Regions from separate parts of the Parasphingorhabdus sp. W113 genome, predicted to be linked through region 2. Evidence: predicted binding sites of a transcription regulator. Region 2 holds the regulator's gene; the other holds the start of a gene.
The links. Region 2 encodes LexA, which represses DNA repair genes until DNA is damaged. Its sites were predicted from a motif close to GTTCCNCNCTTGTTCT; they were not measured.
Positions count from the first base shown of each region.

Region 1 (7,429 bases), 440 kb from region 2:
GCCTTCAATTATCACTTCGGTACCGTCCTTCGGAATTTTCACATCCAGAAGATTCAGCCGCCAGACTTTCTCATCGGCGCACTTAAGCAAATGGCGGCGTTCGCCCTTTATCAATTGCCCGGTCAGCCGAAGGCGGTGTGAGTTTGAATGGTCCATGATCGTGCGCTCTCTGTCCTACAGTCGCGATTCTGTCCAGCGCGCAAGAACCTTCTTCACATAATCGCGGGTTTCCCGGTACCGGGGAATGCCTTTAGCTTTCAGCACCGCACCAGGTCCGGCATTATATGCCGCAAGCGCCAAGTGGACGCCGCCAAACTTATCGAGCATTTGCCTGAGGTAGCGCGCCCCTCCGTCAATATTTGCGGCAGGATCAAACCGGTTTTTTACGCCAAGGTCCGAAGCGGTCCCCGGCATAAGCTGCGTCAATCCACCGGCACCGGCAGAACTAACAGCCATCGGATTGTACCGCGATTCCTGCCAAATTAGCGCGTCGAGCAATCCAATGGGAAGCGCGTGCTTTCTTTCGGCTGCCCTGATGGAGCTAAAGTAAATAGTTCGCCTGGCCGAGGCTGTTCGGCTTAGCCGTGTACGTTTGCTCCGTTTTAAATTGGTTTTGGCTCCGTCGTTGACGGCCTGTGTTCTCGGGACTGATTGTATTGGATTTGCTGGCTGCCAGATTCCGTGTTGGAATAGCTGGAAATTTGAACGTTCGACGGTCTTTTGGCCATCTGTTTCCGGTGCAGGAGGTTCAACACTGTCAGATAAACTCACGTTTTGTGCCCATGCCGCGCTTCCGCACAACACAGCACCAACCACTCCTAATGATAGCATCTTTGCCAAATTTCATCTCCATCTTGCATCGAATCAAATGAGAACATAAAAAGAACATATAGCTGTAGGAAAGCGCTTTTTTACGTTTTGAAGAGAGGAGGCTGCCGGGAAGGGGAGAACTGGCACAGATACAAGGAACTCCTCGATGTCCCGTAACGTCCTAACTGATCCCAAGTCGTATCTGGAGAGAACTGCCAGACAGATTTGTGAAAAATTTTCAGGCTATTGGAAAAATGACAAAGGAATGTGCTGCTGCCCGGCCCATGATGATAATACACCATCACTTGGTGTGAGCATCGGCCGAAACGCGATTCTTTTCCATTGTTTTGCAGGCTGTCCGCAGAAAGATGTGCTCGCGGCACTTGAACGCCAAGGTGTTTCTACACGCAGTCTTTTTTGTGGCGGCTCTGCCTCAATTTCCTCAGCACCGCCCAAGGAGATTAAACCGAGCGCCAATGCACAGCGCCTCTGGCGGCAAGCTCGGCGCTTGTCGGGAAGCATTGCTCAAACCTATCTCCAAAAGCGCCTGATCAATATCACGTCTCCAGAATTGCGCTTCCTTGAGCGCACTCCGCTGGGACCAAAAGGCCATGTCCGTTTCCTACCAGCCATGCTGGCTGCGGTGCGCACGGACGCGGACATCATGGCCATTCACCGTACTTTCCTGCGTCCCGATGGTTCGAGTAAGGCTAAATTCAAGAAGCCCAAACGCGCGCTGGGATCGCTGGGCACGGGGGCTGTGCGCCTTTATCCGCCCGAAGATGGAGTCCTTGGATTAGCGGAAGGTACTGAGAGCGCAATATCCGCAACGCAGCTGACCGGTATCCCGACCTGGGCAACGCTCGGCAATGAGCGTTTTGGGATTGTGACCATTCCTGAAAGCGTGAAATTCTTGTATTTATTTGTCGATCATGACGCTGGCGGTGATCTTGCCGAAGCCAAGGCCTGCGAACATTTCCAGATGCCTGGCCGGTCGATAATACCGCGCCGACCATATCGGCGGGGCGATGACTGGAACGACGAGTTGTTCCGCATAACCGCTGCTGCTGGCTAACCCGCACCATCGTAAAATGAGAGGAAAGGGGGCTTTCCCCTTGTGCGCACAATAAGGCCGTTTCGGCTTTGTCCGTGCCCAACGGAGGAAAGCTATCATGACTTTACAAAATGCACAGTTGCAACTTGACGATGCTCAGAACCTGATGCCGGATATAGTGATCAAGGCCGCTCATAAAATAGCAGATCGTCTCGGAGCAGGCTTTCAAGTCACGCGAAAAGATATCAACGCGATATTTGAAAAACTAACCGGGAGCAGCGATGCAGCGGATGGCTGGTCGGTCAAGATGACCGGCTGCGCGATCGAGCTGGGCGAACTTCTACACCTTCGCGAACATTCCGGCATCTCGCCCAATTCCGATTTTGCGGAGGCCGAGAGATGCTTTGGGGCTGTTGAGCAGGCCCTTCCGCCTCAACATAATCGGCACGACGATCAAATCGCGCTCCAGCAATTTTCAACACCAGCCCGGCTTGCCTGGGCGATGGCCTTGGCTGCAGGTATAATGCCCGATGATATCGTTCTCGAGCCATCAGCCGGAACTGGACTCTTGGCCATCTGGCCGCACCTTGTCGGCGCGACGCTGATACTTAATGAAATCGACGACCTGCGCAGAGCGTGTTTAAGTGGGCTGTTCCCGAACGCCGCGCACTCATCCCATGATGGTGAGCTGATCGACGAACTGCTTCCACCCCGCCACAATCCAAATCTTGTGCTAATGAACCCGCCATTTGCGCAAAGCGCAGAGCGGGGCAAGGATGGTCGCGCAGCCCTGCGGCACTTGCACTCTGCCTGGCGGCGGCTGGCGACAGGTGGACGGCTTATCGCGATCATGCCCGAAGGTTTTGATGCGGCCAAATTTGCCAAAAATGATGCTTCATCCTGCGCTTTGCGTTTGGATGCGCGTATCGTGCGATCCTTTGCGCGCCGGGGAACGGGCGTCACTGTGCGTCTGGTGGTTTTCGATAAAATTGCTACCCAACAATACGCAGTTCCAATCGACATCGACGATTTCGAAGGCTTGTGCGAGGTGTGCCGTGCTTTACCCGAGCGCGCCGCTTCTCAATCAGCGGTGCTGACATCCAGGCCCAAGGCAAAACCGCTTGCGCTAATATTGAACAACAATTTGCAACGCCCCGTCGCGCCCGCCTCAAAGCCCTTCTCTGGCACGCCGATATCAGAAAAGCTGGTTTTTGAGGTGCTGGAGGATGTGGCACCAACGCCGGAGCAAAAAGGCATTTACCTGGCCTATCGTCCCAGCCGCATTGCCATCGACAACGCCCCCGTCCATCCGACCCCGCTGGTGGAATCGGTTGCGATGGGATCAGTTGCTGCGCCGGTCCCCGAACATCAGCCGGTTGTTCCAGCAGACTGGAGAAAGAAAAAGCTTCTTTCGGACGCGCAGTGCGAAACGCTCATTTATGCGGTAAATGCCTTCGCTCGTGATTTGCCCGGAACTTACAAGCCGATCAATGAGGGAGCCGGGCTGGAGCCATCCGAAGATGGTTTTCGATACCGGACGGGATTTTTTCTGGGAGACGGAACCGGCGCGGGCAAGGGCCGCGAGATTGCCAGCGTCATCATGGACCGGTGGCTGCAGGGTCATTGCCGCCATATCTGGATCACCAAGAACGAAGCCTTGCTCGAGGATGCCCGCCGGGACTGGTCCGCGCTTGGCGGCTTGCCGCTTGATATCCAGTCGCTTTCGAACTGGAAGCTGGGAAAGCCGGTTTCCATGTCCGACGGGATATTGTTCGTCACCTATCCCACGCTGCGTTCGGGCCGGATGGATACAACAAGGCTTGCTCAGATATTGGAATGGGCAGGGGGCGAGTTTGACGGCGTTGTCGCTTTCGATGAGGCCCATGCGATGGCGAATGCACTGGGAGGAACGGGAAGCCGCGGCAAGGTCAAGGGATCGGAACAGGGCATGGCAGGCCTGCGCCTCCAAAATCTTCTTCCCCGCGCGAGAATATTATATGCATCAGCTACTGGAGCTTCGGATATTGCCAATCTTGGTTATGCAGCGCGCCTCGGATTGTGGGGTCCGGAAACGGCCTTTCCCAACTATGATAAGTTTTTGAGCGACATTCGCGCTGGCGGCATATCTGCAATGGAACTGGTTGCGCGCGATCTGAAATCGCAGGGGCTCTATCTGGCGCGTGCATTGTCTTTTGCGGGCGTTGAATATGAGATTTTGGAGCATGCGCTGTCTGAGGATCAGATTTCCATATATAACGAATATGCAGCGGCCTGGGCGATTATTCACAAAAATCTCGAGGCGGCGCTCGAAGCCACGCGGATAGTCGATGAGGATAGCGGCGACACGCTCAACCGCAACGCCAAAGCGGCAGCGCTTTCGATATTCGAAGGCACCAAACAGCGCTTCTTCGCGCAGCTATTGCTATCGATGAAATTGCCCAGCCTGCTTCCGGCTATTGAGCAGGCACTGGAAGAAGGGCATTCCGCCGTTGTGCAGCTGGTATCGACGGCCGAGGCCATGCTTAACCGCAGGCTTGCCGATCTCAGCGCTGAAGAACGCGAGCAGTTGGATATTGATTTATCCCCGCGCGAATATGTCATCGACTATCTCGCCAAAAGCTTTCCAGTCCGGCTCATGCAGGTTTTTCGTGATGATGACGGCAATTTGCGTTCAGAGCCGATGTCCACCAGCGACGGTCATCCGGTCCTTTGCCCGCGCGCGGTTCAGGCAAGAGATGCGATGATTGAAAAACTCTGCGCGCTTCCTCCGATATGGGCTGCATTGGATGCAGTGATCGAACGTTTTGGAACAGATCATGTGGCCGAAGTGACCGGTCGAACCCGCAGGCTTATCGGCGGCAGCGACGGACGGCAGCGCCTCGAACGCCGCACGGCGCGATCGAATTTAATCGAAGCCCAGAGTTTCATGGACGGAGAAAAACGCGTGCTGGTCTTTTCCGACGCGGGCGGGACAGGCCGGTCCTATCATGCAGATCTGGACGCACAAAACCAGCAGCGCCGTGTGCATTTCCTGCTCGAACCGGGATGGCGGGCGGACAATGCCATTCAGGGCCTCGGTCGCACCAACCGCACCAATCAGGCATCCGCGCCGCTTTTTCGGCCCGTTACCACCGATGTCAAAGGCGAGCGGCGGTTCATCTCCACTATCGCCCGGCGGCTCGATAGCCTTGGCGCTCTGACACGCGGGCAACGGCAGACCGGCGGGCAGAACCTGTTCGATCCGGCTGATAATCTGGAAAGCGAATATGCCCGAGATGCGCTCACAAGCTGGTTTCACCTGCTTTATGAAGGCAAGCTGGAAGCAGTGTCCCTGGATAAATTTCAGGATGTCACAGGTCTCAAACTTGAAACACCTGACGGTGATCTCGTTGAGAAACTGCCAACCATCCAGCGCTGGCTAAACCGGATACTGGCGCTGCCCATCGCTTTGCAGAATGCGATATTTGACGAATATCTGGCGCTGATCGAAGCGCGCGTCGAAGCGGCGCGCGAAGCGGGAACTCTGGACCTGGGCGTTGAAACCATTGCCGTCGATGAATTCAAGATCATTTCGGACAAGCTTTTGCGAACCGACAGCATCTCCGGAGCAACCACGCATCTTGTCACGCTGGAAACCCGGCGCCCGCTCAAACCGGTCAGCTTCAAAAGATTGTACAAACTCCATGATTTTAGCTCGCCGACTGTCCATTTGCTTTGCAATGCGCGTTCCGGCCGTGTGGCCTTGTCGGTTCCGACCCGGCGTATGATCACCGACAAGGGTGAGACTATCGAACGCCGCCGCCTTATCAGACCGCTAAAATCGGCAAACTGGACGCTTGACGCATTATCGGAAAGCCTTTGGCAGCAGACCGATTTCAAAAGCTTTCGAAAATGCTGGCTGGAAGAGGAAGAAAAGGCGGGATCAGAAATCGCCCGCGAGCGCGTTCATCTTGCCACTGGGCTGCTCCTTCCTGTCTGGAACAAGATTCCAGGGGAGATTGTCCGTGTCACGCGGATTGCCGCGAGCGACGGACGTTCGATCATCGGCCGCGAAATTTCCGAGCTCGACATGCCCGATCTTGCACACGCCTTTGGTCTCGATCTCGAGCATGCGGTTGACCCATCCAGGATTGCGAAAATGGTGATGCAAAGCGGAAAGGCGCTAGCCTTCCAAACCCAAGATAACCTCATGGCGAAACGCTCGCTGGTCAACGGCAGCCAGCGACTGGAGCTCACGGGTTTTTCTGCCGAGCGTCTGGCCTGGTATAAATCCAAGGGCTGCTTCACCGAGATCATCCGCTATCGCACGCGGCTTTTTGTCCCTGTGAATGAAGCATCGCAGATACTGGATAAACTGGCGGCCTGAGCACTCCAGCGCTCTTCAAAATTTCAAGCCGCCCGCAAGCCAACCCGTGACTCCTGAAAATGAGAGGGGAGGAGGCTTGCCCTGTCTTGAACCCGGTTTTGGCGATGGTCGCCTGAAACCGATGGTTCGATTAATCAGGAGAAAGAACATGCTTAAATCCATTCCGCTCAACAAACTGGTGCCGTCGAAAAAGAATGTGCGCAAACGCAGCGACCCTGCGGCCGATGCCTGGCTGAAGGCTGATATCGCCGCAAGAGGGTTGCTTCAAAATCTCGTCGTTAACGCGCTTCCCCGCCGCAAATATGAAGTCACAGCAGGTGGCCGGCGGCTCAAGGCATTGAAAGCGCTTTCCAAGAGCAAGGCGATCAAGAAGAACGAGCCGATCACATGCCTGATCAAAAACGGCGAGGCGCATGAAATCCGCGAAATCAGCCTTGCGGAAAACTTTCAGCGGGCAAAACTCAACCCCGCCGATGAAGCCGAAGCATTTCAAGACATTATAAATGACGGCGCAAGCGTCGAAGATGTCGCCATTCGTTTTGGCCAAACCGTTCGCTTTGTCGAAGGACGGCTGCGTCTGGCCGAGCTCGCCCCGGTCGTCTTCGAAGCCTTGGCCAGCGGCGATATCACGCTTGATTTTGCTAAAGCCTATGGCGCGACCTCGAATATTGAACGCCAGGCCCAGGTGTTCGAGGAAGTGTCGGGAGGATATTATGGCGTCAATGCCGACAGCATCCGGCGCATGGTTCTGGACGCTACTGTCCGGGCCAGCGATCCGCGCGCGGTTCTGGTCGGGCGCGATGCCTATCTTGAAGTAGGCGGCAAGATTGACCGGGAACTCTTCGATGATGATGAGAGCGAAAGCTGGGTTGATGTTGCGCTGCTTGAACGATTGGCGACCGAGAAAATGGAATGGCGGGCTGATGAAGTCAAAGACGAGCACGGCCTCGCCTGGGTGAGACCGACGCTCGATTGTTATGTCTCGCACGAGCTCATCGAAGGATTGAACCGGCTTCCTACCGAGCTCGAACCGCTCAGCGAAGAAGCAGTAGCGCGGCTTTCCGAACTGGAGGCCCAATATGACAATCAGGCCGCCATCCTAGAAGATGAAGACAGCAGCGAAGACGATGTGATTGCGGCTGAAAATCGCCTTTCGGAAATTGAGCAGGAAATGCGCACGCTGAATGACCGCAAACCCG
Region 1 is NZ_CM146328.1:1,190,451-1,197,879, forward strand. It holds gene ACZ1GS_RS05665 (DUF5818 domain-containing protein) at 1-156, opposite strand, end outside; gene ACZ1GS_RS05670 (lytic transglycosylase domain-containing protein) at 175-831, opposite strand; gene ACZ1GS_RS05675 (DUF7146 domain-containing protein) at 977-1,885, shown strand; gene ACZ1GS_RS05680 (strawberry notch-like NTP hydrolase domain-containing protein) at 1,983-6,230, shown strand; gene ACZ1GS_RS05685 (ParB/RepB/Spo0J family partition protein) at 6,379-7,429, shown strand, end outside.
Region 1: a site for LexA is predicted at 872-887, ahead of ACZ1GS_RS05675 (DUF7146 domain-containing protein). Genes of this name have one in related genera too.

Region 2 (9,329 bases):
TTGCATGATCTACGCCGTTAGCGCGCAAATGACAGAATGTCCGGACAACGCGAGCTACACCTCCGACAAATAGACCGGTTGCACTTAGCCAGATGTTAACCACATTATTGTAGGTCTAACTCCATGGCGAAGCGAGATTTTTCAATGGTGCGTGATCTGGATCTGGGGCTTGTCCAGCAAGCAGCTGCTATGGACATGTCCGGCAGCCAGATCGCCGACGATTTGGCCGCGGCGCTCTTCCCGAAATCGACCATCGCAATTTCAGACCGGATGCTGTCAAACGGCCGCCAGTTTCTGCATGCGATAGTGCAGGAAATTGAAGCCGAACTCAGCCTCATCGTTATTAAAGAACTGGGAGTGACCCAGGAGAACATCATTGCCATTGGCAATGATCGACGGGCCTATAGCTACGCATCGCTCGAGCGGTCAGGCCTGTTGCAATCCAAAGCGCTCATGGAACATGTTTTTGTCGCCATTCAGCGCGCGGAATTGACCGCGCGTCTGCTGCAGAAAATATCGCAAGTCGATCTCGAAGCGGCATTGGCGCGATATCTTGATCATCCGGACTCTTCGATTGCAGACGCTGCGATGGCGTTGCTGGTGGCGCAAAGCCGCAACGGTGCAGAAACCGCTCCGATCAGTGCGAGCATTACCGGAATGCCTGCAGAGCTTCTTTTCACGCTGGTCTGGCCGGTGGCTGCTGCAATCGGGCAATTGACCGACTATGACGGTCCGGAACTGCCCAAAGCAGCAGAACTGTTGCTCGCCCGCCACGATGAGGGGCTATCTGTCGCACGCGGCGCCCAGCGATTGGCGCAACTGGTTGATCAGCAAGCGACAGACATGACCGATCCGCATCCTTTGCATGACGGTCTGGATCTGTTCTTTGCACGACTGGCCAATCGTTCAGGAATCTCCGTCGATCAACTGATCAGCTATACCGCTGAACCCAATATGGCGCGGTTGGTAATTGTTCTTCGCGCTGTGGGGATGCCGGTCGAGCATGCGTTGTCCATTTTTGGTGCCCTGGATCATGGCGGTCAGATGCTAACCACCGCAAGCTATCATGAGACCGATAGCGAGGAGTCCGCCGTATTGGTCGAAAAATGGGCGGCAAACCGGTTGTTTCAGGAGGCACGGCAAAAATTGTCTCGTCACCAACAGGGCCTGGTTGACTGATGACAATCACCGGTAATCTGGCTGAACCCGTGCGTGGGGAAGTAAATGGTGATGGGCGTCTGATCTCGGCCGATCCGCTATTGTTGAATTTGCATCTGCATTGCGGCGGCCGCGAAGGTGGCCCGCTGGCCATACCGCAACTTGCCAATCTCTGCCGATTGAGCCGGCAATTGAACATGAATTTGTCGCGCTCGGTGCAGGCGGCCGATGACGATATGCAGATCAACTTGTGGGTTGAAACCAGGCTCCAGCAGGGCGACCAGGCTGATGGAATAGCGATCAGCATTGTGGACTGGAAAGAAGTCCCAACGGCGACCGTCGCCGCGACGCAGCGAAGTCGGGAACGCGATCTCGACAAGTTACGCGGACGCGGCTCTATTCGGACTGATGGCGCGCTACGGATCATGGCGCTGTCCTTGCCCGGAGACTTGCGCGCTGGTGAAACACTGGTCGGCCGATCGTTGCTGGACATATTCGCCTTTGAGCCGACCGCACAAAAGGACAACCTGATCGAACGGGTAGCGGAACGGCAACCCATTCGCGGGATGAACATTCGTCGTATCGATGGACAAGAGAGCGCATTCCGTCTTTCGGGCCAGCCTTTGCTCGACAATGGCGGTCTGTTCTCGGGCTATCGGTTTACGCTGGAAACGCCTTCCGATGAAGCCGGCAATCTGGCACCTGTGCCTGCAGGAAACTTGATCAGCGAATCCTTGTTCGGATCACAATTGGGCCCCGCCTTGCGCCAGCCACTGGGCAAAATTATCGCCAATGCAGAAACCATCGGTAACCGTCTGGAAGGGCCGTTGCGCGGCGACTATGCCAGCTATGCGCGCGATATCGCGTCTGCCGGTCGGCACCTGATGGATCTGGTTGATGATCTGTCCGACCTGGAAGCAATCGAACGGAGCGGCTTTTCCGTCGCGGCTGATGATATCGATCTCGTTGATCTGGCGCACCGGGTCGCTGGTCTGCTGGCAGTTAAAGCGGCCGACCATCAAATTCGTATCGATGTACCCGACGAAGGGCAGGAACTCCCGGCCAAAGGCGAGTTTCGTCGGGTTTTGCAGATCCTGGTGAATCTGGTCGGCAACGCGATCCGCTATTCTCCCGACGGTTCGGTGATCAAGATCCGGGTCAAGCAAGTCGGTGATATGGCGACAATTACCGTTACTGATCAGGGCGATGGCATAGCGGAAGCCGATCAGCAGAAAATTTTCGAAAAGTTCGAACGCCTCGGGCGATCTGGTGATGGTGGAAGCGGTCTCGGCCTGTTTATCTCAAAACGGCTTGCAACAGCAATGGACGGCACGCTGTCCGTTGAAAGCAGTCCTGGGAAGGGAACAAGCTTCACCTTGGCTATTCCTGCCCGCTAGAATCGAACTGAGCCAAAAAACGCCATAAAAAAGGGGCATTGCTGCCCCTTTTTCATCAATTCTGTTTGTTGATCCTAGCGACTGCCGATCGGAACATAGTCGCGATGCGTCGGGCCGGTGTAGAGCTGGCGCGGGCGCCCGATGCGCTGGCCGGGATCAGAGATCATCTCGTTCCACTGGGCCACCCAGCCGACGGTGCGGGCGAGGGCGAACAAAGCGGTGAACATCGAGGTCGGGAAGCCGATGGCTGAAAGGATGATGCCGGAATAGAAATCGACGTTCGGGAACAGCTTTTTCTCTTTGAAATACGGATCGTTGAGCGCCATTTCTTCGAGTTGCAGGGCCACGTCAAAGACCGGATCGTTCACTTTGAGCGCGTCAAAAACCTCGCGGACGGTTTTCTGCATGACGGTCGCGCGGGGGTCATAATTTTTGTAAACCCGGTGTCCGAAGCCCATCAGACGGAACGGATCATCCTTGTCCTTGGCGCGGGCGATATATTCCGGAATGCGATCGGGATGACCGATTTCATGGAGCATGTTGAGCGCCGCTTCATTGGCGCCGCCATGGGCAGGGCCCCACAGGCAGGCAATGCCGGCCGCGATACAGGCAAACGGATTGGCGCCGGAAGAGCCCGCCAGACGAACGGTCGAGGTTGAGGCATTTTGCTCGTGATCTGCATGGAGAATGAAAATCCGATCCATGGCTTTCTCGATGACGGGATCAACAACATATTCTTCTGCCGGGACACCAAAGGTCATCCGTAGGAAATTGCCGGTATAGCTGAGGCTGTTATCGGGATAGAGGAACGGCTGTCCGACGGCATATTTATACGCCATCGCCGCAATCGTTGGCATTTTGGCGATCAGCCGGTGGCTCGCGATCATCCGCTGTTGCGGATCATTGATATCGGTGCTGTCATGGTAAAAAGCAGAAAGCGCGCCGACGACGCCGCACATGATGGCCATCGGGTGGGCATCGCGTCGGAAACCCTGATAAAAACCGCGCAGCTGATCATGCAACATGGTGTGACGGGTGATGGTGTTGGTGAAATCATCATATTCATCCGATGTCGGCAATTCGCCGCGAAGCAGCAGATGGGCCACTTCCATGAACGAACTATGTTCGGCGAGCTGCTCGATGGGATAGCCACGATGGAGCAAAATGCCTTCGCCACCGTCGATGAACGTCAGTTCGGATTCACAGCTGGCAGTGGATGTGAAGCCGGGATCATAGGTAAAAGCGCCGGTCTGGGCATAGAGCTTCCGGATATCTACAACATCCGGGCCTTCGGTGCCCTTCATGACGGCAAATTCATGATTGTTGCCGTTAATTTTAAAGTCTGCGCTATTGTCGCCCACAATATTTTCCTTTCTGCCCCTGAAAAGTTCAGGTTATTTTATCTGATCTGCGAGACGGCCCAATGACTCTTCTTTGCCCAAGAGTATCAGCACGTCAAAAATTCCAGGTGAACTGGTGCTGCCGGTCAAGGCGGCCCGCATGGGTTGTGCAAGCTTTCCTAGCCCCAGTTCGGCGGCCTCTGCTATCGCCTTAACCGTGTCTTCGGTCGCCTCGATCGTCCAATTGTCGAGCGCGTCCAAAGCAGAATGAATCGATTCAAGCAGCTGCCGTGCGTCAGCATCTAGCAGAGCTTGGGCCTTCTCGTCGAGGCCAAGTGGACGTTTTTTATAGAGAAAAAGGCTATTATCGGCCAATTCGATAAGATTTTTTGCACGGCTCTTCAAAACCGGCATGGCTTGCTCGAGCAATTCCGTTTCAGCGGCGGTCATGGCGCGTTCCAATGCGGTTTCCAACCAAGGTCCGGTCAGTGCAACCAGCGCGCTATCCTCTGCGTCGCGGATGTACAGACCATTGAGGTTCTGGAGTTTTTTGGCATCGAAGCGCGAGGGCGATTTGCCCACCCCGGCGAGATCAAACCATTGGGTTGCTTGGGCACGGGAAATAATCTCGTCGTCGCCATGTCCCCAGCCGAGCCGCAGCAGATAGTTGAACATGGCATCCGCCATGATGCCCATGTCCCGATAGGCCTCAACGCCCAAGGCGCCATGGCGCTTGGACAATTTGGCGCCGTCATTGCCGTGGATCAGCGGAATATGGGCGTAAACCGGTTCCGGCCAGCCCATGGCGCGGATCATGGCCAATTGCCGAAAAGCGTTGTTGAGATGATCATCACCGCGGATCAGATGGGTGACACCCATGTCATGATCGTCAACCACCACCGCCAGCATATAAGTCGGTGTGCCGTCGGATCGCAGCAGGATGAAATCATCGATCTCGCTATTCTGGACGGATACATCGCCTTGAACCGCGTCAGAAATTGTTGTTTTGCCGTTGGTTCCGGTTTTTAGCCGGATGGCATAGGGCGCGCCGTCCGGAGCGTCCGCCGGATCGCGATCGCGCCAGCGGCCATCATAGCGCATCGGTTTCTTCTCCGCCCTTTGCTGCTCGCGCATCGCGGTCAGCTCTTCCGGGGTTGCGAAACATTTATAGGCATTGCCGCTGTCCAGCAATTGATGGGCGACTTCGGCGTGGCGTGCGGCCCGGTCAGATTGAAAAACAGGTTCGTCATCCCAGTCGAGACCCAGCCAGTCGAGCCCTTCCAGAATCGCATCAATGGCGGCCTGGGTTGAGCGCGCCTTGTCGGTATCTTCAATCCGCAACAGAGCCTTGCCACCGTGATGGCGGGCAAAAAGCCAGTTAAACATCGCGGTGCGCGCGCCGCCGATATGAAGGAAACCGGTAGGTGACGGCGCAAAGCGCGTTACCACTGTTCGATTGGGATCTGGATTCACGGTCGAAAAATTCCTGTGTTAAGCCCGAAAAATGCGGAATGAAAAGGATCCGGATGCTGACAGCGCCTTTTCCAAATCATTCGGAATGCGGGTCAGGGCCGGTTTAATTGATCTGCCCCTTAGCATGGCGTTTCACCGACGACAATTGCTTGAATATCTTGGAATTTGGGCGATTTTCGAATGGCTTGAAGTTCAATTGGACAAAGAGCGTGATCAACTGGCGCTGTGGGCGCCGGTCGCGCTGGGACTGGGAATCACGATCTGGTTCCTGCTCGCCGACTGGCGTCTTTGGTGCGGTTTTCTGCTCGGTTGTGGCGGGTTGGCCTTATCTGTCAAAAGCGCAGCAGGCCATAGCCGGACCGCAAGGGCTCTGCTCATCTTTGTGACGGTGACGGCTGCGGGCTGTGCGCTGATTTGGCTGCGGTCTGTCACGGTAGCCGGGCCGGTGCCAGAGCGACCTATCGTGGCCACGTTTACCGCTGCGGTTGAGCGATCGGAGATTGTTCTGGCGCGCGATCAGGTGCGCCTGACGCTGCGAACCGCTGGCACATCGGATATCCCTCCGCGGGTCCGGGTCAACGTCCCGCTGGTGAAAATGCCGCAATCCTTGCCGGCGGGATCGGTGATCACTTTGCGGGCGCGTCTGATGCCCCCGGCGATGGCCGCGTTACCGGGGGCCTATGACTTTTCCCGGCGGGCCTGGTTTCTCGGATTGGGCGCGACCGGACAATTGCTCGGCAATGTCACGGTCGTGTCCCGCGCCAAACCGATTTTCGCCTTTGCCCGATATCGCCGGGAATTGTCCCGCCACGTCCAGCAGCAAATGGCAGAGGGGGCAGGGGCCATTGGCGCAACGCTCGCGACCGGTGATCGCGGCGCGATTGGCGAGGCGGATGCCGACGCCATGCGCCACAGCGGATTGGCTCATCTCCTCTCGATCAGCGGTCTGCATGTTACAGCCGTTGTCGGTGCTGTCTACATTCTGGTGCTGCGCATCTTGGCGCTCGTTCCCGGATGGGCGGTACGCGTCAGACTGCCGCTCATCGCTGCGGGTTGTGCGGCTGTTGCGGCCCTTGCCTATACTTTTTTGACAGGCGCGCAGGTGCCGACGATCCGGGCCTGTGTCGCGGCCTTGCTGGTGCTCATGGCGATGCTGATCGGGCGCAGCGCCATTACCTTGCGGATGGTCGCCGCCGGCGCACTGCTCGTCCTGCTGTTCTGGCCTGAATCCCTCATTGGTCCCAGCTTTCAGCTCAGTTTTGCAGCCGTTACGTCAATAATCGCGATGCACGAGCATCCGCGTATCAAAGCGCTATTCCTGCGGCGGGAAGAGCGGCTTGCGAAGCGGATCGGGCGCTTCATACTGGCGCTGTTCCTGACCGGATTGCTGGTCGAACTGGTGTTGATGCCGATTGCCTTGTTTCATTTTCACAAGGCCGGTGTCTACGGCGCGTTGGCCAATGTCGTTGCGATCCCGCTGACCACGTTCGTGATCATGCCCTTGATTGCACTGGCGCTCGCCCTCGACAGTATCGGGTGGGGGGCGCCGCTATGGTTCGCCGCTGAAAACGCCTTGAATAGCTTGCTCTGGCTGGCCCATTTCGTGTCCAGTCGTCCCGGTTCGGTAACCCTGATATCAACTATGGCGCATGGCGCTTTCGGCTTGATGATTGCCGGTGGTCTCTGGCTGGCGCTGTGGCGCGGTGCGTGGCGGTTCTGGGGCGCTGTTCCAGTGGCATTCGGCATAGCCATGGTGGCCAGTGGTCATCCACCCGATCTCTATATTACGGGCGATGGCCGCCATCTGGCTATTCGGTCCAAAGCAGGAGAGCTAGCGATGTTGCGCAATCGCAGCGGTGATTTTATCCGGGACATGATACTGGAAAACGCCGCAATTTCAGAGGCCGCAACCGCCTTGGAAGACTGGCCCGGTGCGGACTGCAACGCCGACAGCTGCGCGGTGACAGTTGAGGATCGCTCTGGTCATGAGTGGATCATCCTTGCCACGCGGAGTTCCTACTATATTCCGGCTCTTTCCTTGTCCGCCGCCTGCCGCAGAGCCGATATCGTGATCAGCGAACGCCGTTTGCCAGCGAGCTGCCAGCCGCGCTGGTTCAAGGCGGACAAGGTTTTGCTCGCGCAAACCGGCGGCATGACAGTCGATTTGTCGAAAAGAAAGGTTCTGACCGTCCTGCAGCGCACCGGTCGCCATCATTGGATCCGGCTAAAGCCGCGTGACCCGCTTCCGGTCCGCGACCCGGTGGTCGATCCGGCGGGCATCCAGAGAGAAACTCTGAAAGCCCCCTAAGAGGCCAGCTTGCTAATTGTAACGACGCAACAACCCAGCCATCTTGCCCTGGATACGGACTTCGTCAGGCCCGAAGACCTGCGGTTCATAGGCCGGGTTTGCAGGATCAAGCCGCACCTGACCGCTATCCTTGAACAGATATTTCAGCGTCGCTTCCTCTTCGTGGACCAAGGCCACGACGATTTCGCCGTTGCGTGCCGTTTCCGTCCGCTGGATCAGCGCATAGTCGCCGTCCAATATGCCAGCATCGATCATGGAATCGCCGGATACTTCCAGCGCATAATGCTCGCCGGAACCCAAAAGCGCCGCCGGTACACTGAGCGCCGACTGGCCTTCAAGCGCCTCGATCGGCACACCGGCAGCAATTTTGCCGTGGAGGGGGATTTCGATAACATCATTGGCGGCGACGGGGATTTCCTGCATCGGTGCCGGTTTTGGTGCCTCTGCTGCCAAGCTGACGACGTTGGACGGGGCCGATTTCAGCGCACCGCCTTCGGGTAATTTCATCACTTCCAGTGCCCGTGCACGATTGGGAAGGCGCCGCAAGAAGCCACGTTCTTCCAATGCACTGATCAGCCGGTGCACACCCGATTTCGATTTCAAGCCCAGTGCGTCTTTCATCTCTTCAAAAGACGGGGATACACCCGATTCTTCCAATCGATTATGAATGAAACAGAGCAGTTCATGTTGTTTGGGTGTCAGCATGCTACGGTCCTATATAGAGAACGAATACAGAACAATTATGAAACAAACCGGGATAAGTCAAGTCTTATCTGTTCCCCATCCGTTTCGCCTAAATCGCAATGAAAGAAACTGCTTTCCCTTCGGCGACGGGGTCGGCATGGGCCGGACGGATGAGCAACGCATTGGCGGCTGCCAGAACCGACAATTTGGCGCTGTCCTGACTGGCATAGGGGGTAATCATGTCGCCGTCGACAAAGGCCCGGAGAAACTCGGCGCGTTGACCGGTTGGCGGTAGGTCCGCCGTCGTCCGGGCCGAACCTGTGTGCGGGAGATATTTTTTGGCGCCGGCCATGAAACGGAGCAAGGGCAAAAGAAACAGCGTGGCTGTGACAAAGGCGGATCCGGGATTGCCGGGCAATGCTATTACTATTGAATTTCCGAGTTTGCCGGCCATGAGCGGCTTGCCGGGCTTCATTGCAATCTTCCAGAAATCGGTTTGGCCCCCGAGCCGGTCAAAGGCCGGGGCAATGAGGTCGTGATCGCCGACCGAAGCGCCACCAATGGTTACGATGACGTCACAATCACGGGCGCTGTGGAGCGCGGTGCAAACGGTGTCCAGGCGATCGGGAACCCGGCTAATCATACGCGTTTTAACCGGTATTTCGGCCATCATCGCTGACAGCATGACATCGTTGCTGGCCGGAATCTGGTGCGGTGTCAAAGAAACGCCCGGCTCGCGCAATTCGTCGCCGGTAGACAGGATCGCAACCGCTGGTGCCTGATGGACCGGCAAGGTGGCATGGCCGGCAATGACGGCATGACTCAGGGCCCGGGGATGCAAATGGGTGCCAGCGTCCAAGGCGATGTCATCCGCACGAAAATCACCCCCTTGATGGCGCACATGCTGGCCGCGCATTTTGGAAGGATCTGCCTCGAGGCTAATCTGATCCCCGTTTACGGAGACATTTT
Region 2 is NZ_CM146328.1:1,628,484-1,637,812, forward strand. It holds gene ACZ1GS_RS07735 (hypothetical protein) at 1-73, shown strand, start outside; gene ACZ1GS_RS07740 (hypothetical protein) at 124-1,179, shown strand; gene ACZ1GS_RS07745 (sensor histidine kinase) at 1,179-2,555, shown strand; gene ACZ1GS_RS07750 (citrate synthase) at 2,630-3,859, opposite strand; gene gltX (glutamate--tRNA ligase) at 3,950-5,368, opposite strand; gene ACZ1GS_RS07760 (ComEC/Rec2 family competence protein) at 5,400-7,676, shown strand; gene lexA (transcriptional repressor LexA) at 7,689-8,381, opposite strand; gene ACZ1GS_RS07770 (molybdopterin molybdotransferase MoeA) at 8,470-9,329, opposite strand, start outside.